DNA from 2 places in the Pedococcus sp. genome. Region 1 is predicted to be linked to the other one. Evidence: riboswitches for the same ligand, from Rfam matches in the RefSeq annotation. Region 1 holds a riboswitch; the other holds the start of a gene.
The links. Region 1 has a riboswitch for cyclic di-AMP ahead of VIB11_RS14040 (transglycosylase family protein). Riboswitches for the same ligand answer to the same signal wherever they lie in the genome.

Region 1 (11,701 bases):
ATCTCTCGGAGGGGAACCTCCTGCTGAAGAACGGCCAGCTGGCCGCCGTGATCGACTTCGGCACGTGCGGCGTCGGCGATCCGGCCTGCGACCTGGCGATTGCCTGGACACTGCTGACCGAGCCCAGCCGCCAGGTCTTCCGTGACCGACTGGGTGTGGATGACGCGAGCTGGGCGCGCGGGCGTGGATGGGCGCTCTGGAAGACGCTCCGCCAGTACGCCGGCGCGATCGAGGACCACGACAACGACGAGGCTGCGGAGCCCCTTCGGGTCCTCAACGAGATCTTCACCGAGTACTCCAGCCGAAGGCGATGACCCAGGCAGTCATCGCGGCCGCCAGCTGACCTGAGCGAATCGTGCTGACTCGGTAGCGTGCCACCATGCCCATCACATTCGAGAACGTCGGGATCGCCGTCCGCGACCTCGAGGAGACGATCGCCTTCTTCACCGATCTCGGTCTCACCGTCGTCGGGCGTGACACGGTCAGTGGAGCGTGGACCGACACCGCGGTCGGCCTCGACGGCAACCACGCCAACATCGCCATGCTCCAGACGCCAGACGGCAACGGTCGCCTCGAGCTCTTCGAGTACATCCATCCCGACGCGATCGAGACGGAGCCCACCCGTCCCAACGAGATCGGCATGCACCGCGTGGCGTTCTCGGTCGACGACATCGACGAGGCCCTCGAGATCGCCGCGAGGCACGGCTGCCGTCCACTGCGCGGCGTGGCGACCTACGGGGACGTGTACAAGCTCACTTATGTCCGCGGCCCCAGCGGCATCCTCGTGATGCTCGCCGAGGCGCTGAAGAAGAGCTGACGCGGGGGTGCCGGTCGGTCCTCTCCGGCGCACGGCGCGCCACTTCACCGCTGCGCGGCCCACGGCAGTCAGCTCTCGAGCTTCGCGACGACCCGTTGGACGGTGAGCCAGCTGCGTGTGGTGATGTCCTTGCCGCAGGTCTTCTCCAGCCAGGACATGAAGCCCGAGGCCTCGCCGGGATCGCTGGTGTCGGTGACTGCCAGGACGGCCCGAGCGACCCTGTCGTATCGCACAACCCGTGTGCGACGACCTGCCTCCCCCGGCAGTACGTCGGGAACGGTGGAAGCGTCCTTGACGAACGTCGCGGTCAGGTACGTCCGGCGTTGATGCGTCAGTCCGGGAAAGGGATCGCTGTCCACCAGCCCCCGGAGCTCGGAGCATTCACGGATGATCGTCCGGCTCGTGACACCGAGACCGCTGACGAGCGCCTCCTCGATGGTCTGCTCGAGGAACGGCACGTCCGCTTCGCTGGCCCGGAACGTGATGTTGCCACTGGCCAGCACCGAGCCCACCGCCGCGAACCCGAGCTCCTCGAACACGCCGCGCAACTTGTCATTCGTCATGTTCGTGCCGCTCGGCGCGATACCCCGGAGGAACGCGACATACCGCTGCATGGTGCCGACCATACGGCCAGACACGGACGTCGGCCGACGCCTCACACCGGAGTCACTGCCGGGGATGGTGGGTGAGCCGCCGGCGGGCCAACGCGCACCGCATCCGTGCTGGTCGGAGAGCCGGCGATGGGACTCGAACCCACAACCCCCTGTTTACAAGACAGGTGCGCTACCGATTGCGCCACACCGGCTGGCCCGCGGCCTTCGCTGCGGATCGGCGAAATGCTACCCGCCGCGGACCGCCATGGCTGAATTCGCGAGGGCCCGGCACACCCCAGGGGCGTGCCGGGCCCGTCTCACGAGTGCGGCCCGTCTCACGAGTGCCGGCCGCGGAGGCTGGCCGCCGGGCGCCGCCGGGCTCAGTGCGAGTTGAGGTACCTCTGGAGCGTGCGCACGGTCTCGCGGTCGAGATGGCGCGCACCGTTGCGCTTCGCGCCGATCTTGGCCTGCAGCGCGCGCACCGTCTTCGGGCCGATGATGCCGTCGGGTGCCGACCCGACCTTGCGCTGCAGACGCTGCACGTCCGAGCGCGACAGGCTGCCGTTCACGGAGCCGCCGACCCACCGCTCGATGGCGGCGTTCGTCTTCGGGCCACGGATGCCGTCGACCACGAGCGCGCCGGCCGCGAGCGAGGCGCGGGCCCGCACGGCGGGTGCACGGCGCGCCGAGGAGCGCGAGGCTGCGGTCGCGGTCGAGCCCGGGTTGACGGCCCCGCCGTTGGCCCGGGTCAGGCCGGCGACGCGGCTGCAGTGCGGCCACGCGCCCGGGCCCTGGACCTGCAGGACCTTCTTGGCCACGGTGATCTGCTGGGCCTTCGTGGCCCGGTCCGCGGTCCGCGCGTACCGCTGGCCGCCGAACGCCTGCCAGGTCGAGTACGAGAACTGGAGGCCGCCGTAGAAGCCGTTCCCCGTGTTGATCGACCAGTTGCCGGAGCTCTCGCACTCGGCCAGCCGGTCCCAGACCGTGCCGGCCTGGGCACTGGAGGGTGCGGCGAGGCCGGCGCCGACCGTGGCGAACGAGGCAAGACCGATTCCGGCCATCCGCCGGCGCACCGGGTGGGGTCTGCGGGCGGAGTGCTTGGGGGCATAGAACATTGCAGAGGGGTCCTCTCCTGACGTGCGCCTGAGAGGTGAGCTGTCGGGTTCGGGCTGTCAGGCGCCCGGCCGGCGGACCGGCTTCACCCCAAGGCCCGCGAGCGGGCCGGATTGGTTCCCCCACCCTCGCCCGGCCCGGGGATCTCCCGGCGAGACACCCGCCGGACGAGGTTCGGCGCGCGGGTGTGCCTGTTGGTATGCCGTGTGCAGTTGTCGTCGTGCAGCGTCACCGCCGGGTGGCGACGACACCGAGTCACGACCGTACGGGAGATTGCGCGGACCTGCCGGGAAACGGGGAAACCCGTGGAACACCGCGCTCTACCGGCGGCGGGCCCGGCGCTTCTGCACGACGCGGTGGTCGAAGGGCGCCCCCAGGAAGTCGCCCAGGGTCGTGCCGGTCGCGATGGCGAGGAGCACGGCCATGGCGCCGAGCAGGGTGGTGATGCCGCCCTGCAGCGTCAGCACGCCGGCGCCCTCGGAGGACGCCCGCACCATCTCGTAGAGGCCCCGGAAGATCGCGAGGCCGGGCAGCAGGGCGTACGACGCGGGCACGACGAGCACCATGGCCGGGGCGCCGAGGCGCAGGGCCACCAGCCGCCCCACGAAACCGAGCACCACGCTGGCCACCCCGGCGGCAGTCAGCGCGCCCGCCCCCGGCACCGTGGCGATCGCGAGCGACAGGCCGAACGCCGCCATCGAGAGCAGCCCGGTGGCCAGCACCAGCTTCCGGCGCGAACGCAGGGTCACCGCGCCCGCCACGCCCACGACGGTGGCGCCGAAGACCCCGGCCACGAGGGGGCTCTCGACGGCGCTGAGCTGGATCACGCTCGGCGAGGCCAACGGCAGGTCGAAGGCCGTGGTCACCTTGATCGTCGCCGACAGCGCAGCGGCGACCCCGAGGATGATCCCGGCCGTCGTGAGCAGCACGCCGAACATGCGTCCGGCACCGGTGACGGAGTACCCGGAGATGACGTCCTCGAAGGCGGAGGCGACGGTGCGTCCGGGCAGCAGCACGACGATCCCGCCGGCGACGATGAAGGCGAACTCCGCGGAGCTCACCGGCAGCACCCCCGCAGCCCCGAGGGAGAAGCCGCACCACGCGATCGCGGTCGCGATGAACCCGCCCAGGGCGCACTGGTAGAACTCCGGCAGCCCACGGCCGCCGAGGGACCGCGCGGTCCGGTCCACCAGCAGGGCCGAGAGCCCGGCGATCAGGGCGGCGACCACACCGGCTCCGAGCATCAGCGCCACCGCACCGGACAGCGCTCCCATGGCACCGTGCACGACCCACCGCGGCCAGAACCGCGGCATCCGGCGTATGTCACGCAGGCGCGCCGCCGCGGCCTCGCGGTCGTAGCTGCCGGCGACGAGGTTCTCGACGAACTCGTGGACGGCGGACAGGCGCGCGTAGTCGTGCGTGGCGGAGCGGACGACCCGCAGCATGGTGATCTGCTGACCTGAGGCGGTGGTGCACTGCACGAGCAGGGACTGCAGCGTGATGTCGACCTCGAGGTTGTCGAGCCCCGCAGCCGCGGCGACCGCGATGACGCTGGACTCGACCTGCGAGACGCCGGCGCCGCACCGGAGCATGAGCTCCCCAGCGCGCAGCGCGAGGTCCACCGACGCCCGGGCCTCCCGCTCCTCGGCGGCGGCCTGCAGGACCCGGGGGTTGCGGTACGGCGTGAGGCGCAGCGACTCCACGATGGGCAGGGTCTCGGTGACCTCCTCACCCCGCCACAGGCTCCGCGGCACCCTCGGGCGTCGCGGCACCGCCTTGCGCGGAGGCAGTCCGGCCGACCCCGCCGCGCCGTCGGGGGGAACGGGGGGATGCGTCATCGAGCCAGACCCGACCAGATCCCCGAGGGTGCCTGCCACGGCCACCACTGCGGCGCGCCGAGCTGCAGGTAGGACCAGACGCCGAGCCCGACCGCGACCAGCAGGACGAGGGCGACGGCGACCCGGGTGGACCGCGGGCCGGGCGTCACGCCGCGCACGATGCTGCGGGTCCCGCGGCGCAGACCGGAGCCGCCGGGCCCCCACCATGCCACCAGGATGCCGAACAGGGCGCCGACCGCGATGGGAAGGGCGGAGTTCGGCTCGCTCGGGCCGCCGGTGACGGCCACGGTGGCGAGCGCGGCGCTGAAGACCGCCGAGAACGCCACCATCGCGGGCAGGAGCAGGCCGACAACGGTGCCCAGCGCCCCCACCACGAGGTGCCAGGGGCTGGCGACCACGGCCAGTGGGACATCGCTGCGGCGGCGTCCGCGGCTGTGGCGGCGCACCACGAGGGAGGTGACGGAGCGGTCGGCCGTGCGGGCCAGCCAGCACCAGAGCACGATGACCCCGGCCGTCACGACCGGCCAGCTGGCGACCCCGGCCACCACGGCGGCCAGCAGGGCGACCAGGGTCCCGGAGCGCTGGGGCCGGCTGATGCGCGGGTCCGGCTCGCCCGGCCCTGCCTGCCACGCCGCCTGCCAGTCCGACGCGTCCTCGCCGTCACCCTGGCCGTCCCAGCCGGCAGGCGCATCCCAGCCGGCTGGCTCGACCGGCGCCTGGTGCCCCCACGGCTCCACGTCCGGCGGCAGTCCCAGCGGGCCCACCGGCCGCGGCTCCTGCACGGTGGCGGGGCGCCGGTCGATGACCTGGGTGTGCCGCGCCGTGGGCACGGCGCCAAACACCTCCGTGGGCGGCTTGCCGGCCGCGTAGCGCTCGAGCGCCTCGACGACCTCGGCGGCGTCCGGGCGCTCCTCCGGCCGCGGCGACAACGCGGCATACAGCAGGGGGGCCAGGCGCGGGTCGACGCCGGAGAGGTCGGCCTCGCCCCGGGCGACGCGGCTGAGCACGACGTCCATCGGCCCCCGGCCGAAGGGCGGGGCCCCGGAGGCCGCGAAGGCCAGGGTGGCGGCCCAGCCCCACCAGTCCGTGGCCTCGGTGACCTCGGCACCCTCCACGACCTCGGGGCTGAGGTAGCCGGGCGTGCCCATGACCAGCCCGGTCAGCGTGATCCGGACGTCGTCCGCGACGTGCGCGATGCCGAAGTCGATGACCACGGGGTCGCCGTCGAGCAGCAGGACGTTCGCGGGCTTGAGGTCGCGGTGGATGACACCCGCGGCGTGGATGGCGTCGAGGGCGCCGGCGAGCCCTCTGCCCAGGCGTGCGAGGTCGGCGCCGGTCATGGGGCCGTGCTCGCGGACGACCTCGTCGAGCGACGGACCCGGAACGTAGCGGGTGACGACATACGGCTGGTCGCCCTCGAGGTCGGCGTCGAGCACCGGGGCTACCCGGGGGTCCTGGACCCGTCCGAGGATGTCCACCTCGCGCGCCAGCCGGGTGCGGGCGTCGCGGTCCAGGGCGATGTGCGGCCGGAGCAGCTTCAGCGCCACCGCACGACCGCTGGGGTCGAGCGCGAGGTGGACGACCCCCATCCCGCCCTCACCGATCTGCTGGACGAGGCGGTAGCGCCCCACCGAGGGGGCCCTGGGCACACCGAGAGCGGGCTCGCCGCCTCCGAGTGCCTCCGTCGTCATGGTCCTACCGTAAGGCGACCCCGTGGGCGCCGTCAGCGAGGCTACTGCTGGATGTACCCAACGAGTTGGTCACGTTCCGCCTGCAGCTCGTCGATCCGGTTCTTGACCACGTCCCCGATGCTGACGATGGCCATCAGCTTCCCCTCGACCACCACGGGCACGTGCCGGATCCGCAGGTCCGTCATCACGCGGGCGAGGTCCTCGATGTGCATGTCGAAGTCGCAGGTGGTGACCTCGCTGGTCATGATCGCGGACACCGACTCCTGCAGGATCGCGGGCCCGTCGCTGTGCAGGTGGCGCACGACATCGCGCTCGCTCACGATCCCGGCCACCCCCTCGCCGTCCTCGCTGACGACGAGGGCGCCGATCCTGTGCTCCTCGAGGAGCTCCAGAAGCCGCTCCACCGTGTCGTCGGGCCGTACCGTGACCACCAGGTCGCCCTTGCGGCGCACCACATCCGAGATCCTCATGCTCAGACGGTAGACCGCACCCCCGGCCCGCGCTAGAGGAAGCGGGGCCGCTGGCCGTTGGTGCAGGTCAAGACACCACGACGTAGGGTTGACGGCGCAGCCAGCATCCCGGGGAGTTGATCGCGTGTCCGGCAGTACCCGCACCTTTGACCTGGTCGTGGCGGCCAACCGGCTGCCCGTCGACAGCGTGGTCGGTCCCGACGGCGAGGTCGGGTGGCGGCGCAGCCCCGGCGGGCTCGTCACCGCCATGGAGTCGGTGATGCGGGGCCGCGACGGCGCCTGGGTGGGCTGGGCCGGCGACGCGGGAGAGGCACCGGAGCCGTTCGAGGAGGACGGCATGTTCCTGCGGCCGGTGCCCCTCAGCCCTGAGGAGGTCGCCGACTACTACGAGGGCTTCAGCAACGACACGCTGTGGCCGATCTTCCACGACGTCATCGTCCCCGCGAGCTTCCACCGCTACTGGTGGGCCGCCTACGAGCGGGTCAACCGCCGGTTCGCCGAGGCGGTCTGCGAGGTGGCGGCGCAGGGTGCGACGATCTGGGTGCACGACTACCAGCTGCAGCTCGTCCCCGCGATGGTCCGCGAGCTGCGCCCTGACGTGCGCATCGGCTGGTTCAACCACATCCCGTTCCCACCCGTGGAGCTGTTCGCGCAGCTCCCGTGGCGCCGGCGGCTCCTCGAGGGTCTTCTCGGCGCCGACTTCCTGGGCTTCCAGCGGATCGACGACGCCCACAACTTCATGCGGGCCTGCCGACGACTGCTCGGCCTGACCACCAAGGGCGAGGTCGTCAACGCCGCCGTCGAGGGCCGGCCCACCCGCTACGTGCGGGCCAGTGCCATCCCGATCTCGGTGGACTTCGCCGGGCTCGAGGAGCTCGCCCAGACGCCCGAGGTGATCCAGCGGGCCAAGGAGATCCGCGAGTCGCTCGGCAACCCCGAGACCCTGCTCCTCGGTGTCGACCGACTCGACTACACCAAGGGCATCCGGCACCGCCTCAAGGCGTACGCCGAGCTGCTCGAGGACGGCGTGGTCGCCCCGCCCGACCAGGTCTTCGTGCAGGTCGCCACGCCGAGCCGCGAGCGCGTCGAGGCCTACCGCGAGCTGCGCCAGGAGGTGGAGGCCGAGGTGGGGCGCGTCAACGGCGAGTTCGCGGACATCGGCTCCAGCGCGGTGCACTACCTGCACCACTCCTACCCGCGTGACGAGATGGCCGCGATGTTCCTCGCCGCCGACGTCCTCCTGGTCACGCCCCTGCGCGACGGCATGAACCTCGTCGCGAAGGAGTACGTGGCCTGCCGGCACGACGGAGGCGGCGCGCTCGTGCTGTCCGAGTTCGCCGGCGCCTGGCACGAGCTGCACCAGGCCTACGTGTGCAACCCCCACGACATCGCGGGCCTGAAGCAGACGATCGTCACCGCCATGACCGCGACCGAGGCGGAGCGCCGCCGGAGGATGCGGGCGATGCGGCGGCGGGTCGCCGACCACGACGTGCAGCGCTGGGCGGGCCGGTTCCTCGAGGCCCTCGAGTGCGCGCCGTCGAGGCCCAGGCGCACGACCAGGGAGCAGACCGCCGACGACGCCCACGCGGCAGCCGACCAGCGAGCCGTCGAGGCGCGCCAGGCCGCCAGGAGCCCCCAGTCCGCCGGGAGCCCCCAGTCCGCCGAGACCGGAGGCCGCCCCTGATGGGTCTGCCGGCCGACCTCCTGGAGGCCTTCGAGGCCTTCTGCCGCGTGCCCGAGGTGCTGGTCGCCAGCGACTTCGACGGCGTCCTCGCCCCCTTCGTGGCCGACCCGATGCAGGCTCGCGCCCTCGACGGCACCCTCGAGGACCTCACCGCCCTGGCCGACCTGCCGCGGACCCACACCGCGGTGGTGTCCGGCCGCGACCTCGACGTGCTGACCACGCTGACCGACCTCCCCGCGGGCAGCCGCGTGACCCGCATCGGCAGCCACGGGGCGCAGAGCAGCCGGGACGACACCGACGACGCGCTCTCCGAGGACCAGTCCGCGCTGCTCGAGCGCCTCACCACCGACCTGCACGGCGTCATCGACCGGCACCCGGGCGTGCGCCTGGAGTTCAAGCCCAAGGCGACGGTCCTGCACACCCGCGGCGAGGACCAGGCGGTCGCCGACGCTGCGGTGACGTCCGCGCTCGAGGTGGCCGGGCGGCATACGGGCGTGACGGTGCTGCGCGGCAAGGACGTGGTCGAGATGTCCGTGGTGACCGCCGACAAGGGCACCGCCCTCATGGCCCTGCGCGACGAGGTCGGGGCCGCCGCGGTGGCCTACTTCGGCGACGACGTCACCGACGAGCACGCGTTCGAGGTGATGGGAGACGCCGACATCAGCGTCAAGGTCGGCCCGGGCGAGAGCGCCGCCCGCTACCGGCTCGACTCCCCCGGCGACGTCGCCGAGGCGCTCGCGACCCTGCGCCGGCAGCGCGCCGGGCAGGCTACCTGACCTGCCGCTGCCGCGCGGCGCCCGTCGAGGAGCGCACGACCAGCTCGGGGCGGAAGATGTACTCGGCCCGCGGCGCGGGCTCGCCGGCGATCTCGTCGAGCAGGGCGCGCACCGCCGCCTCGCTCATGGCCTGGACGCTCTGCCGCACCGTGGTCAGCGGCGGGTCCGTGAAGGCGATCAGGGGCGAGTCGTCGTAGCCCACGACGGAGAAGTCGTCCGGGACCTCGAGGCCCGTCCTCCGCGCAGCGCGGATCGCCCCGAGCGCCATGAGGTCCGATCCGCACACCACGGCCGTGCAGCCCTTCTCGATCAGCCGGGCGGCCGCGGTGTCACCGCCCTCGAGGGAGAACATCGTGCGCTCGATGAGGTCCTCGACGTCGTCGAGGCCCAGGAGCGACTTCATGGCGGCCCGGAACCCCTGGATCTTGCGGATCACGGGAACGTACCGGTCCGGCCCGACCGCGAGCCCGATCCTCGTGTGGCCCAACGCGACGAGGTGGCTGAGCGCGAGGTCCATCGAGGCGACCTCGTCGTTGGAGATGAAGGGCGCGTCGATGCCCTCGTGGTAGCCGTTGACCAGCACGATCGGCAGGCCGCGCTCGCGCAGCTTGGTGTAGCGCTCGGCGTCGGTGGTGGTGTCGGCGTGCTGGCCCGAGACGTAGATGATCCCCGCGACGCCGCGGTCGAGCAGCATCTGGACGTACTCGTCCTCATGGACCCCGCCGGGCGTCTGCGTGCAGAGGACCGGGGTGAAGCGGTTGCGCGCGAGCGCGGTCTCGATGATCTGCGCGAACGCCGGGAAGATCGGGTTGCTCAGCTCCGGCACGATGAGGCCGACGAGCCCGGCGCTCTTGCGCCGCAGTCGGGACGGCCGGTCGTAGCCGAGGACGTCGAGCGCGGTGAGCACGGCCTGGCGGGTCGACTCGGCCACGCCGGGCTTGCCGTTGAGCACCCGGCTGACGGTCGCCTCACTGACGTCGGCGTGCGCGGCGATGTCCGCCAGCCGTGCCTTCACTCCGTCACCGTCCATGTCCAGATCGAGACCTGCGGGCCGTCGGCCCTCAGGGTCAGTGTCTCAACGCCGAGCTCCGGCGGGGGCCCGTATGCCGCGGACCCGCTCCCGATGCCCGGCAGGTTCCGGGTGCTGAGGGCCACCGGGTCGTGGGCGCCGCGGGCGCAGTGCACGAGCGCCACCTCGTCGGGGCTCTCGCGCAGGAAGACGAGGGCGTCGTCGTCGGCGTGGACCCAGCGGACCCCGCCCTCGCGCAGGGCCATGGAGCCCCGCCGTGCCGCGATGAGTCCACGGTAGACCCCGAGCAGGCGACCGTCCCACCGTGTCTCGTCCCACGGCATCGGCCGGCGCCCGTCCTCGCCGAAGTCGCCGCGCATGCCGATCTCGTCACCGTAGGTGAGCATCGGGATGCCCGGCATGGTGAACAGCAGGCCCGCGGCGACGTCGACCTGCCGCGCGTCCTCGCCGACGAGGGTGCGGATACGGGTGGTGTCGTGGGAGCCGACGAGCGTGAAGCTGTGCCGCACGGTGGTCCACGGGACCCCGGCGGCGAACTCGCGCATGGTCTCCATCACGGAGGTGCCGCCGAGCCGCGGCACCATCAGCGGCGAGCCGAGGAACTTCGGCGCCTGGCCGCGGTCGCGCAGCCAGGTCCAGACGGGGCGGGTGAACCCCGCGTAGTTCATGACGCCGTGCCACCCCTCGCCCTGCGCGTCGCGGGTGTAGTCGTGGCAGTGCTCGCCGACCAGGAGCGCGTCCGGCGCCGCGTCGGCCATGGCCGAGCGCATCTGCTGGGCGATCTCGTGGTTCCGGTCCTGCCCCCGGTAGCGGCCCGTCATGTTGGCGACGTCGACCCGCCAGCCGTCGAGCGGGCTGTCCCCGGTGAGCCACCGCCGGACGACGCCGTCCTTGTCCTCGAACACGCGATGCCGCAGCGCGTCGCTGTCGTAGTTGAGCTTCGGCAGCGACGGGACGCCCAGCCAGGCGACGTAGCCGAGCGCGCTGTCGTCCCAGAAGTAGTAGCTCCGTTCCTCGCAGTCCTCGTCCGCCCGGGCGGCGACGAACCACTCGTGCGCGTCGCCCGTGTGGTTCGTCGTGAAGTCGCCGAGGACCTTCATGCCGCGCGCGTGCGCCGCGTCGACGAGTCGGTGCAGCGCCTCGTCGCCGCCGAGCACGGGGTCGACCCGGTCGAAGCTCGAGGCGTCGTAGCGGTGGTTGGAACGGGCGGGGAAGAAGGGCGTCAGGTAGAGGACGTTCGCCCCGAGGGCGTCGAGGTGGTCGAGGTGATCGGCGACGCCGTCGAGGTCGCCACCGAAGAAGTGGTGGGCGATCCGGCCCGGGGTGAGGTCGGGCGAGTCGTCCCACTCTGCGGGGATGGCCCAGTCCGGCACGGGCCGGTGGTCCTGCTGCGCCGACCGGGCGAAGCGGTCCGGGAACACCTGGTAGACCACGGCGTCGCTCGCCCAGGCGGGCGGGGCGTCGAAGGCGGTGAGGCGGAAGTCCGCGGCGTCCGGGACGTCGCGCAGGTGCACGCCGGTGCCGTTCAGCCACTGGTATGCCGTGGGCCCGCCCTCGAGGATGAAGCGGTAGTTGGTGACGGGGTTGTGCACGACGATGTCCGCCGCCCACCAGGTGTCCGTCGCCGTCCGGCGCTCCACGGCGGCGTCGACGAAGTACGGCTCGGCGTCCGGGGTGAGCCGGACGTGC
Region 2 (11,701 bases), on a different contig from region 1:
GTCCTTCCCCGGACGGGTGTAGCTCATCGTCGACAGCGCGGGCTTGAGGTCCTCCCAGGCCGAGGTGGGGTGGTGCCACAGCACGTCGGCGTAGAACTCGCGCCAGCACAGCTCGCTGATGAAGGTGCGCGCAGCCCTGGTGGCCGAGGCCGGGTGGGCGGCGACGTCGGCGAGCAGGGTGCGTGGGTGCAGCTCGCCGTACTTGAGCGGGATCGACATCCTGCTGGTGGTGTCGAGGTCGGGGCGGTCGCGCTCGCCGTCGTAGTCGCCGAGGTGCTGCTCGAGCCACGACCTCCAGCGGCGGCGTGCGGCTGCCTCGCCGGCGCCCCCGACCTCCGGCCCCTCGGGGATGCCGTCGCCGTCGACGGCGCGCACCCACCGCAGGCCACGTGGCGTCGGCGCCGGGCCCGGCCACCCGTGGTCGCGCCAGGCCTTGGAGAAGGGCGTGAAGACCTGGAACGGCGTGCCGTCGCGCTTGAGCACGGACCCCGGCCCCACGGCATACGGCGTGCCCGACGCCACGAGCGAGCGCCCGTCGCGCTCGAGTTGTGCGCGCACCCTCGCGTCGCGGCGCCGACCGTAGGGCGTCGACTCGGCGGTGATGTGCACGGTCCCTGCGCCCGCCTCCTCGGCGACCTTCGCGACCACCTGCTCCGGCCGGCCGCGACGGACGACGAGGGCGCCGTCCATGGACTCGTCCAGGGCGCGCAGCGAGGCCAGCAGGTGGTCCCGCCGCGGGGTCGCGGTGTCGACGAGGCGCGGGTCGAGCACGAAGAGGGGGAGCACGGTGTCACCGACGGCAGCCGCCTCGCGCAGGGCGGGCTGGTCGTGCATGCGAAGATCCCGTCTCACCCACACCACGCTGACAGCCATGGATGAGAGGCTAGGTGCTGTGACGGATCTGATCGACACCACCGAGATGTACCTCCGGACGATCTACGAGCTCGTCGAGGAGGGGATCGTGCCCCTGCGCGCCCGGATCGCCGAGCGCCTCGGGCACAGCGGTCCGACCGTCTCGCAGACCGTGGCCCGCATGCAGCGCGACGGCCTCCTGACGCTGGCGGGCGACCGCCACCTCGAGCTGACCGACGAGGGCCGGCTCATCGCCACCCGCGTCATGCGCAAGCACCGCCTGGCCGAGCGGCTCCTCGTCGACGTCATCGGCCTGGAGTGGGAGTACGTCCACGAGGAGGCGTGCCGCTGGGAGCACGTCATGTCCGAGCGGGTCGAGCGCAAGATCCTGGCCATGATCGGCGACCACCGCGAGTCGCCCTACGGCAACCCCATCCCCGGCCTCGACGAGCTGGGGGAGGAGCCCAACGAGGAGTTCCGGGTGGGGGTCAAGAGCCTCGCCGAGCTGGCGCTGACCGAGGGTGCCACCGTGCTGGTCCGCCGGATCGGCGAGCCGGTGCAGGTCGACCACGAGGCCCTCACGCTGCTCACCGCTGCCGGGCTGCTGCCCGGCCAGCGGGTCGAGGTGCGCCGCGCGGACGGGCGCGTCATCGCGGTGCGGGAGGGCGGGGCCGAGGCCGCCGGTGTGTCGCTGCCCGACGAGGTCGCGCAGCACGTCTTCGCCGCCGTCGTCTGAGCCGGGCCACCTGGGCTCGCCTGAGTGGAGGCGTGCGGCTGCACGACCCAGGGCCGGTTCGCCGGCCTGGTCCGGCCGAGTGACCCGTGATCTGACCCCTCTGCCCGCTTCGGGGGATCTGTGCCGGATTGCCACCTCCTGCGTTGGGAGCGCAGGACAGCGGCCCGTGAAGCGGGAGAGCTGCGGTGAGATGCGTCCCGTCTTGACCGTTTGCTGGCGTTTTCCGTGCCTCGCCGTGACCTCAGCGTGACATGGGAGGGGCCGCTGTGTACCGTGTCGGGGACCTCTCTCGCCTGGGAGAGGTTGGCTCGCAGTGGACCGCCTAGTCCTGTCACCACGAACGAGCCCGGTACACACACACCGCTGGCAGGAGCGGGGGACCCACTTGTGGGGCGTCCTCGGACGTCCCTTGGGGTGAAGCCCCCACGCGAGCAGCCCGCAAGGTCGGGAGGCAGACGTGAGGGCCGGGTGAACGACAACCTCCACCCGAACCCGACAGCTCACCTCGTAGGCGTTGGAGGTTCACCACGTGGCTCACCATGCTGCTGGCCGTCACCGCGCGCCAGGTCGATTCAACCCCCTGTCCGAGCTGACCGGCATCGTCGCGCAGTCTGCGCAGCCCGCGGTCAAGACCTCGGCCGTCCTTGCCGCCTCCGGCGGTCTCGTCGCGGCCTTCGCCATCCCGGCCCACGCCGCCCCGGCCGAGAAGCCTGAGGCCGCCACCGCGGCCGCCGCTCCGGTCGCGGCCGTCAAGGCGCCCGCAAGCCCCGCGCCGTCCCAGACGGCCTTCGGCGAGATCGGCTTCACGGCAACCGCCAAGCCGAAGCCCAAGCCGCGCCCCGCTCCTGCCCCCGAGCCGGCCCCGGAGCGCGTCGAGCAGGCCGCCAGCCGCTCCGTCGAGCGCGCGCCGCTCCCCTCCACCAAGCCCGCCACCGGCGGCATCCTCGGGATCGCCGCGCAGTACGAGGGCATCATGTACTCCTACGGCGGCACGAGCCCCGAGACCGGCTTCGACTGCTCGGGGTACACCCAGTACGTCTTCCGCCAGGTGGGCATCAGCCTCCCGCGCACCGCGGAGGAGCAGCGGCAGGCCGTCACGCCGGTCTCCGACCCGCAGCCGGGCGACCTGGTCTTCTTCGGCGCACCCGCCAGCCACGTCGGCATCTACGCCGGCAACGGCATGATGTGGGACTCCCCGCGCTCCGGCAAGGCCGTCGCGCTGCGCGACATCTGGTCCGCCGACGTGACCTACGGGCGCCCCTGACCCAGCCCCACGGCATACCCCCGACGGCCCTCGACCCCTGCGGTCGCGGGCCGTCGGCGTGAAGGCACCAGCACCCGCTGCCGCGGCAGGGCCGTTCGTCCCCTGCCGCGCCGTGCAGTCCGTGTGAGTATGGGGGTCATGAGCGCTATCGACATCGAGGTCTGGGTCGACGTGGTCTGCCCGTGGTGCTACATCGGAAAGCGGCGTCTGGAGCGTGCCATCGCCGACAGCGCCCACCCTGCGGAGGTCACCGTCACCTACCGCGCCTTCGAGCTCGACCCCATGAAGCCCGTCGGCACCGGACGGTCGGTCCTGTCCCGGCTGGCCGAGCGGCACGGCACGGGGCCGGAGGAGACGCGCGAGACCGCCGAACGGGCCGCGCTCATCGGACGCCCGGACGGGATCGACATCAACGTCGACCTGCAGGTGGACGCCAACTCGTTCAACGCCCACCGGATGGTCGCCCTCGGCCTGGCACAGGGCGGGCCGGCGCTGCAGGCGGCCGTGCTGGAGCGGCTGTTCTCGGCCCACTTCACGGAGGGCAAGGTCATCGACGACATCGAGACCCTCCAGCGGCTCGGTGGCGAGGCGGGCCTCGACGGCCGGCGGCTGGCCGCCGTGCTGGCGGGCAAGGACTTCGCCGACCATGTGCGCGAGGACGAGAAGGCCGCCAAGGACCTCGGCATCAACGCAGTGCCCTGCTTCGTCGCCAACCGCCACGTCGCGCTCAGCGGCACCCACACCGTCGAGGTGATGGGCAAGCTGATCACCGCCGCCCTGGACGACCAGCCGGTGCCCGCCGGCCACTCGGCACCCTGACCCCCAGAGCAGGCGGACGCGCCTGGCGGGCAGCGGGGCGGTCAGTCGGGTCCGGAGCCTGAGGCCGGGGCCAGCGCCTGCTCGAAGTCGGCCAGGACGCGTCGGCCGAACAGCACGAACCTGACGAGGTCGATCCCTCCGGTCGCGTCCGTGTCCCCGCGGATCGCGGCGACGGCGATGCGCGCGACCTCCGCGGAGTCCCAGCCGTAGATGCCGGCACTGACGGCAGGGAACGCGACCGAGCGGGCCCCCACCTCCCGGGCCACCCGCAGGCTGCTGGTGAAGCACGACGCGAGGAGGGCCGGGTCGGTCTGGCCGCGGTGCCGGTTCGGGCCGACCGTGTGGATCACCCAGCGCGCCGGGAGGTCCCCAGCACCTGTCGCGACCGCGTCGCCGACCGGCAGGCCGGTGCGGTGGGTCGTCTCGCGCAGGCGCTGGCACTCCCGCAGCAGGGCGGGGCCCGCTGCCGCGTGGATCGCGCCGTCGACGCCGCCTCCGCCGAGCAGAGCGGAGTTCGCGGCGTTGACGACGGCGTCGACCTGCTCGGTCGTGATGTCGCCGAGGACGGCCTCGAGTCGGGTCACGTGCCGAGCGTATGCCGCGGTGCCCCTCCCGCGCTCGCGCCGGGTCCGCGCGGGGTCAGCGCCAGCGTCACGCCGCGGTGAGGAGATCTGGGTGAGCGGGTCAGGGGTTGATGGCGAGGAAGACGAACGCGGCCAGCAGCACGAGGTGCACGCCGCCCTGGAGGCGGGTGGCCCGGCCCGGCACGACGGTGAGCACGCTGACGACCACCGTCAGCGCGAGCAGCACCATCTGGGTCGCCCCGAGCCCGAGCAGGAGCGGCCCCTCCAGCCAGATGGACGCGACCGCGATGGCGGGGATCGTGAGGCCGATGCTCGCCATCGCCGACCCGAGCGCGAGGTTGAGGCTGATCTGGATCCGCTTGCGCCGGGCGGCGTTCACGGCGGCCAGCGTCTCGGGGAGCAGCACCAGCAGGGCGATGACGACGCCGACGAAGGACTGCGGGAAGCCGGCGGCGGCGACGCCGGCCTCGATCGCCGGCGACTCGACCTTCGCCAGCCCGACCACGGCGACGAGCGAGAGCAGCAGCAGGCCCAGGCTGGCGAGGGTGGCCCGGTCGGTGGGTGGCTCGGCGTGGTCGTCCTCGAGCAGGGCGCCGTCGTCGGAGACGGGAAGGAAGAAGTCGCGGTGCCTGCGGGTCTGGGTGGAGACGAACATCCCGTACAGCGCCAGGGAGATGACCGCGGCGAAGGCCAGCTGCGCCGTCGAGAACTCCGGTCCGGGCGCGCTGGTGGTGAAGGTCGGCACGACCATCGTCATCACGGCGAGCGTCGTGACCGTGGCCAGGGCGGCGCCGGTGCCCTCGGCGTTGAACGAGATCAGTCGGTAGCGCAGCGCGCCGACGAAGAGGCTGAGCCCCACGATGCCGTTGCAGGTGATCATCACGGCGGCGAACACGGTGTCGCGGGCGAGGGAGCTCGTGTCCTTGCCGCCCGACGCCATCAGGGTGACGATCAGCGCCACCTCGATGATCGTCACGGCCACCGCGAGGACGAGGGAGCCGAACGGCTCCCCGACCCGGTGCGCCACGACCTCGGCGTGGTGCACCGCGGCAATCACGGCGGCGGCCAGCGCGACGGCCACCAGGACGACGGGGACGATGCCGAGGTCGCGGCCCCAGGCCAGCACGAGGGCGGCGAGTCCGAGAGGGGGAGCGACCGTGGTCCACGAGGGCAGAGGGCTGGTCGTTCGCGCGGCCATGCCCCACCCTCTCATTGGCCGCCATCGTGCCGGGCGACCGGCTCCGGATCCCGGGCTGGGGCGCCTCGCGCGCGGGAGTCTCGGAGGGACGGGCCAGCCCCGGGCCCGCTCAGCCGCGACGTCGGTACACGCGGGCCTCCCACGGCCGCAGGACGGGAAGGCCGGCGTCCTCGGGCGCCACCGGGTCGGCGTGGTTGCCGATCACGAGCTCGGCCCCTGACCAGTCCGGTTGGCCCGGGAGTTCAGGGACGGCCAGGTCCTCGCCGGAGAAGTTCGCGAGCACCAGCAGCGTCTCGGGCCCGAGCGAGCGCGTGAAGGCGTAGAGCGTCGGGTGTTCCGGCACCAGCATGTGGAAGTCGCCGTCGGCCACCACGGGGTCGGTGTGCCGCAGCTCGATGAGCCGCCGGTAGTGGTGGAACACCGAGTCCGGGTCGGCGACCTCGCGCTCGGCGTTGATGACGTCATGGTTCGGGTTGACGGGGAACCACGGCGTGCCCGTGGTGAAGCCGGCGTTCGGGGAGGCGTCCCACTGGACGGGGGAGCGGGCGTTGTCGCGGCTGCCGTCGCGCAGCGCCTCGAGCACCTCCTCGGCGGCCAGGCCCTGCCCCATCGCCGTGGCGAAGTAGTTGACCGACTCGATGTCGAGGAACGACTCCGCGCCGGCGAAGGGCACGTTGGTCATGCCCAGCTCCTCGCCTTGGTAGATGTACGGCGTGCCGCGGTGCAGGTGGAGCACGGTGGCGAGGAGCTTGGCCGACGCGACCCGGTGTTCGCCGTCGTCGCCGAAGCGCGAGACCGCGCGGGGCTGGTCGTGGTTGTCCCAGTAGAGGCTGTTCCAGCCGACGTCGGCCAGCCCGGCCTGCCATCGCCCGAGGGAGGCCTTGAGGTCGACGAGCTGCAGCGGCCGGCGGTCCCACTTGTGTGCGCCGTGGTCGAGGCCGACGTGCTCGAACTGGAAGACCATGTCGACCTCGCGGCGCGTGGGGTCGGTGAAGAGGCGGGCCTCCTCCACCGTCACCCCGGGCATCTCCCCGACCGTGAGGAGCCGGTCCTGACGCCCCTCGAACACCTCGCGGTGCATCTCCTGGAGGAACTCGTGGATCCGCGGCCCGCAGAGGTAGTGCGGGCTGCCGTCGCCGTACAGCCCGCCGTGGGTGAGGTGGCCGTCGGGCAGTGAGGTGTCCTTGGAGATCATGTTGATGACGTCCATCCGGAAGCCGTCGACCCCCCGGTCCAGCCACCAGCGCATCATCGCGTAGACCGCCTCGCGCACCTGCGGGTTCTCCCAGTTGAGGTCGGGCTGCTTGCGCGAGAACAGGTGGAGGTAGTACTCGCCCGTCCCCTCGTCGAACTCCCAGGCGGAGCCGCTGAACGAGGCCTCCCAGTTCGTCGGCTCCGCGCCGTGTGCGCCCGGCTCCATGCCCTCGCGCGCCGGCCGCCACCAGTACCAGTCGCGCTTGGGGTTGTCCTTCGACGAACGGGACTCCACGAACCACGGGTGCTCGTCGGAGGTGTGGTTCACCACGAGGTCCATGACGACGCGTATGCCGCGCGCGTGTGCCTGCTCGAGCAGCTCGTCGAAGTCGGCGAGGGTGCCGAAGGTGGGGTCGATGTCCTGGTAGTCGGCGATGTCGTAGCCGTTGTCGTCCTGCGGCGAGACGTAGACCGGCGAGAGCCACACGACGTCGACGCCCAGGGCGGCGAGGTGGTCGAGGCGGGCGATGATGCCCCGCAGGTCGCCGATGCCGTCGCCGTTGCTGTCCTGGAAGCTGCGCGGGTAGACCTGGTACACGACCGCTGAGTGGAACCACCGCCGCGTGGAGGGGCTCAGCTCGGGCGTCGGGCTCGTCGTCACGTCAACAGACATGGCCCGCAGTCTCCCCGACCCCGGTGAGTGCCCGCCAGTCCTCGAGCGGCGGCGGGTCAGGTCGGCTCCGGCCCGCTCTCGCGCTCCTCGGCCCCGGGCTGGTGGGCCAGCAGCGCCCAGAGGATGCAGACGAGGTCGACGAGCTCCTGGGCCCACGCACCGGCGATGGCGGGCAGGAACCCCGCCGCCGCGACCAGCATCAGGCCCACGGAGAGACCGAGACCGATCGCGATCGCCTGCCAGGCGACCCGCATCGTGCGCCGCCCGATCTGCACCGCCCGCACCGACCGGTAGAGGTCGTCGAGCATGACGACGACGTCGGCGGACTCGCTCGCCGCGGTCGAGCCGCGCGCGCCCATGGCCACCCCGACCTCGGCCGCGGCCAGCACGGGGGCGTCGTTGACCCCGTCCCCGACCATCATCACCGGCCGGTCGGGGAGCCCGGCCACGACGTCGACCTTGTCCTGCGGCAGCAGGCCGGCGCGCACGTCGTCGACGCCGATCTGCTCGGCGATGTGGCGCGCGGTGGGCTCGGCGTCCCCGGTGAGCATCAGCGTGTGGTGCACCCCGGACCGGCGCAGCGCGGCCAGGGTTCGGTGGGCCTCCGGGCGCACCCGGTCCGCGAGGGCGAGCTGACCGGCATACCGGCCGTCGATGGCCACGTGCACGGCGCTCTCGCCCGGCCCCAGCGGGAGCGGGGGTATGCCGCCCGCCTCCGCGGCGACGAAGCTCGCCTTCCCGACGACGACCCGGTGGCCGTCGACCGTCGCGGTCGCTCCCCGGGCGGTGGCCTCGGTGGCGGCGACCGCCGGCGTGGCCTCGAGCCCGCGCTCGCGGGCCCCCGCCACGATGGCGGACGCGAGCGGGTGGGTGGAGAAGAGCTCGACCGATGCGGCGGCGGCCAGGAGGTCGTCGTCGCCGAGGCCGTCGGCCGGCTGGACCATCGCGAGCTCGGGCGCACCGCGGGTCAGGGTGCCCGTCTTGTCGAACGCCGCCGTCCGCACCCGCGCCAGCGTCTCGAGGGTGCCTCCGCCCTTGACGATGATGCCCAGCCTCGCGGCTCGGGACATGCCGGCCATGAAGGCGACCGGCGCGGCGATGAGCAGCGGGCAGGGGGTCGCGACGACGAGCACCTCGGCGAACCGCCCGACGTCGCCGCTGAGCCACCACGCGCCACCGGCGATGGCGAAGGCGAGCAGCGTGAACGGCACCGCCACCCGGTCGGCGAGCCGGACGAAGGGGGCGCGCGAGCGCTGGGCGTTCTCCACGAGGTCGACGATCCGCTGGTACTGGGAGTCGGCGGCCGCGGCCGTGGCGCGCACGTGGATCGCGCTGGAGCCGTTGACCGAGCCGGAGAGCAGGGACTCCCCGCGGGTGTGCTCCACCGGCAGGGGCTCGCCGGTCAGCGAGGACTCGTCGAAGGCGCCCGAGGCCGAGAGGAGCACCCCGTCCACCGGCAGGATCTCCCCGGGCTTCACCAGCAGCGTGTCGCCGGCGCACACCGTGTCGACCGGCACGTCCACGCTGCGGTCGAACTGCCCGTGGGGGACGAGCAGGTGGGCCGTCTGTGGGGCACGGGACATCAGCGCCGAGAGCTCACGGGTGGCGCGGCCGGCCGCGATCGTGTCGAGCGCCTCGCCGGTGGTGAGCATCAGCACGACGACGAGGGAGGCCCAGTGCTCCCCGACCGCGACGGTCGCGACGATCGCGGTCACGGCGAGGACGTCCACGCCGTACCTGCCCCGGCGGAGGGCGGCGACCATGTGCAGCGACCGCCTCGCGGCGAACGACAGGGTGTAGACGGACAGCAGCCACCGCGCCGCCACCGGCTGGCCCCCGAGCTCGAGGACTCCACCGGCAGCACCGACGAGCAGGGTCAGGCCGATCAGCGGGTAGCCACGCAGTGCGCTGATGACCCGGAGCACGTGCGGCCCGCCTCCTCTCGCCGCCCCCTCCAGCGTGCGTGGCGACGGCGCGGTCTGGCAGGGGCGATGGTCCCGGCCCGCCTGACGAAGATACCCCCGGGGGTACATGGGACTTTCGGCACTGTCTGCCACGACCGCGCCTGCCTAGCGTCGGGAGCAGACGAAGAGGTGAGCCGGCGAGCGGCTGGGTGAGTGTGGGAGTGGGAGCGATGAGGCGACTGGTGGTCCTCGGTGGGGGCACGGCCGGAACGATGGTGGTCAACAAGCTGCGCCGGCGCCTGGACCGCTCCGAGTGGGAGATCACCGTCGTCGACCGCGACGACGACCACCTGTACCAGCCCGGCTACCTCTTCCTTCCCTTCGGGACCTATACGCCCGACCAGGTGGTGCGCAAGCGCCACGCCTTCATCCCCGACGGGGTCGACTTCGTCATCGCCGAGGTCGATCGCGTCGACGCGGAGCGCAGCAGGGTCGTCCTGCGCGACGGCCGGGAGCTGCCGTACGACTACCTCGTCATCGCGTCGGGCACGACGCCCCGACCCGACCAGACGCCGGGGATGCTGGGTGCGGAGTGGCGCCGGAGCGTCTTCGACTTCTACTCGTTCGAGGGCTCCACGGCCCTGGCGGAGGCCCTGAGGCGGTTCGACCACGGGCGGCTGGTCATCCACATCACCGAGATGCCGATCAAGTGCCCGGTGGCCCCGCTGGAGTTCGCCTTCCTGGCCGACGCCCACCTGCGGGAGCGGGGAGTGCGCGACCGGGTCGAGCTCGTCTACGTCACGCCGCTGTCGGGCGCCTTCACCCAGCCGATCGCCTCGAAACAGCTCGGCGACATGCTCGACGAGCGCAAGATCCTCGTCGAGCCCGACTTCATGGTCGAGCGGGTCGACAACGAGGCGAAGGCGCTCGTCTCCTACGACGAGCGCGAGGTGCCCTTCGACCTGCTCGTGACGGTGCCGCTCAACATGGGGGCCGACTTCGTCGAGCGTTCCGGGCTGGGCGACGAGCTCAACTACGTCCCCGTGGACCGGGCCACGCTGCAGTCCACGACCCACCCGAACATCTTCGCCCTCGGCGACGCCTCCGACATCCCGGCCTCCAAGGCCGGCTCGGTGGCCCATTTCTCGGTCGAGATCTTCGTCGACAACTTCCTCGACCTCGTCGCCGGGAAGCCGATGACCGGGGCCTTCGACGGCCACGCCAACTGCTTCGTCGAGTCCGGCGACGGCAAGGGGCTGCTCATCGACTTCAACTACGACACGGAGCCGCTGCCCGGCGCCTACCCGCTGCCTGCGGTCGGGCCGCTTCGGCTGCTGAGGGAGACCCGGGCCAACCACCTCGGGAAGCTGGCGTTCCGCTGGGTCTACTGGAACGTCCTGCTCCCGGGCCGCCCTCTTCCGCTCCCGGCCCACATGTCCATGGCAGGCAAGCGGATCCCTGCCGGCGCCACCGTCGGCACGACCACCAAGGAGTGAGAACGATGCCCGTCACCACCATCGACGGCCGCCAGGTGCACGTCAACGAGGAGGGTTTCCTCACCGATCCCCAGGAGTGGGACGAGGCCCTCGGCAAGGCCCTCGCCGCCCAGATCGGCATCGACCTCGGTGACGAGCACTGGAAGGCGATCCGGTTCCTGCGCGACGACTACGCGGTCAAGGGCGAGACCCCCACGCTGCGCAGGGTGACCGTCGCCGGCGGCATCCCGACCAAGCAGCTCTTCGTGCTCTTCCCGCAGAAGCCAGCCAAGAAGATGGCCTACATCGCGGGCCTGCCCAAGCCGCACGGCTGCGTCTGACCCACGCGCACGCCGACCGTCCATCCGAGAGAAGAGGGTTCGTCATGACGAGCATGGACACGGCCCCGGCCATCGTCCCCAACTTCGACACCGAAGGTGCTGCGGGCCGCAAGCTCGCGATCATCTGCTCCAAGGGCAGCCTCGACATGGCCTACCCCGGGCTGATCCTGGCGAACGCCGCGCTCGGGGAGGGTGTGGAGACGCACCTGTTCTTCACGTTCTGGGGCTTCGAGATCATCAACAGGAAGACGATGGGCGACCTCAAGTTCACCCCGCTGGGCAACCCGGCGACGCACATGCCGCAGGGCCTGGGCGGCCTGCCCGGCGTGACGCACATGGCGACGGAGCGGCTGAAGAAGGCGATCGCCGACCTCGACGTGCCCGACGTGCCGGAGTTCCTCGAGCAGATCGTCGCCTCCGGCGGCCACCTGTGGGCGTGCCGGATGTCGGCGGACATGAACCACCTGACCGAGCAGGACCTCTACGAGGAGGTCGAGGGCATCATCAGCGCCAGCGACTTCATCGAGAAGACCGAGGGGGCGCAGCTGCTCTTCATCTGAGCTCCGCCTGCGGCAACAGGGCCCGCGCGGGTGATCCGTGTGCCGCGTGGGAACCCACGCGGCATACGTGCGCGTTTGGCAGGTTTTGCCCGTTCTGCGAC

Region 2: linked by a shared signal. The riboswitch ahead of VIB11_RS12310 (C40 family peptidase) and the one ahead of VIB11_RS14040 (transglycosylase family protein) in region 1 are both predicted to bind cyclic di-AMP.

The regions. Positions count from the first base shown of each region.
Region 1 is NZ_DATBMI010000181.1:2,627-14,327, forward strand. It holds gene VIB11_RS14020 (aminoglycoside phosphotransferase family protein) at 1-314, shown strand, start outside; gene VIB11_RS14025 (VOC family protein) at 380-817, shown strand; gene VIB11_RS14030 (DUF1697 domain-containing protein) at 886-1,443, opposite strand; tRNA gene VIB11_RS14035 (tRNA-Thr) at 1,550-1,622, opposite strand; gene VIB11_RS14040 (transglycosylase family protein) at 1,791-2,525, opposite strand; cyclic di-AMP (ydaO/yuaA leader) riboswitch at 2,536-2,713, opposite strand; gene VIB11_RS14045 (threonine/serine ThrE exporter family protein) at 2,844-4,361, opposite strand; gene VIB11_RS14050 (serine/threonine-protein kinase) at 4,358-6,052, opposite strand; gene VIB11_RS14055 (CBS domain-containing protein) at 6,094-6,522, opposite strand; gene VIB11_RS14060 (trehalose-6-phosphate synthase) at 6,647-8,206, shown strand; gene otsB (trehalose-phosphatase) at 8,206-8,982, shown strand; gene VIB11_RS14070 (LacI family DNA-binding transcriptional regulator) at 8,975-10,012, opposite strand; gene VIB11_RS14075 (glycoside hydrolase family 13 protein) at 9,994-11,701, opposite strand, start outside.
Region 2 is NZ_DATBMI010000151.1:4,478-16,178, reverse strand. It holds gene VIB11_RS12320 (deoxyribodipyrimidine photo-lyase) at 1-873, opposite strand, end outside; gene VIB11_RS12315 (metal-dependent transcriptional regulator) at 893-1,588, shown strand; cyclic di-AMP (ydaO/yuaA leader) riboswitch at 1,940-2,113, shown strand; gene VIB11_RS12310 (C40 family peptidase) at 2,118-2,852, shown strand; gene VIB11_RS12305 (DsbA family oxidoreductase) at 2,991-3,671, shown strand; gene VIB11_RS12300 (O-acetyl-ADP-ribose deacetylase) at 3,713-4,255, opposite strand; gene VIB11_RS12295 (ionic transporter y4hA) at 4,356-5,453, opposite strand; gene VIB11_RS12290 (alpha-glucosidase) at 5,563-7,320, opposite strand; gene VIB11_RS12285 (heavy metal translocating P-type ATPase) at 7,377-9,245, opposite strand; gene sqr (type III sulfide quinone reductase, selenoprotein subtype) at 9,455-10,720, shown strand; gene VIB11_RS12275 (TusE/DsrC/DsvC family sulfur relay protein) at 10,726-11,040, shown strand; gene VIB11_RS12270 (DsrE/DsrF/DrsH-like family protein) at 11,085-11,600, shown strand.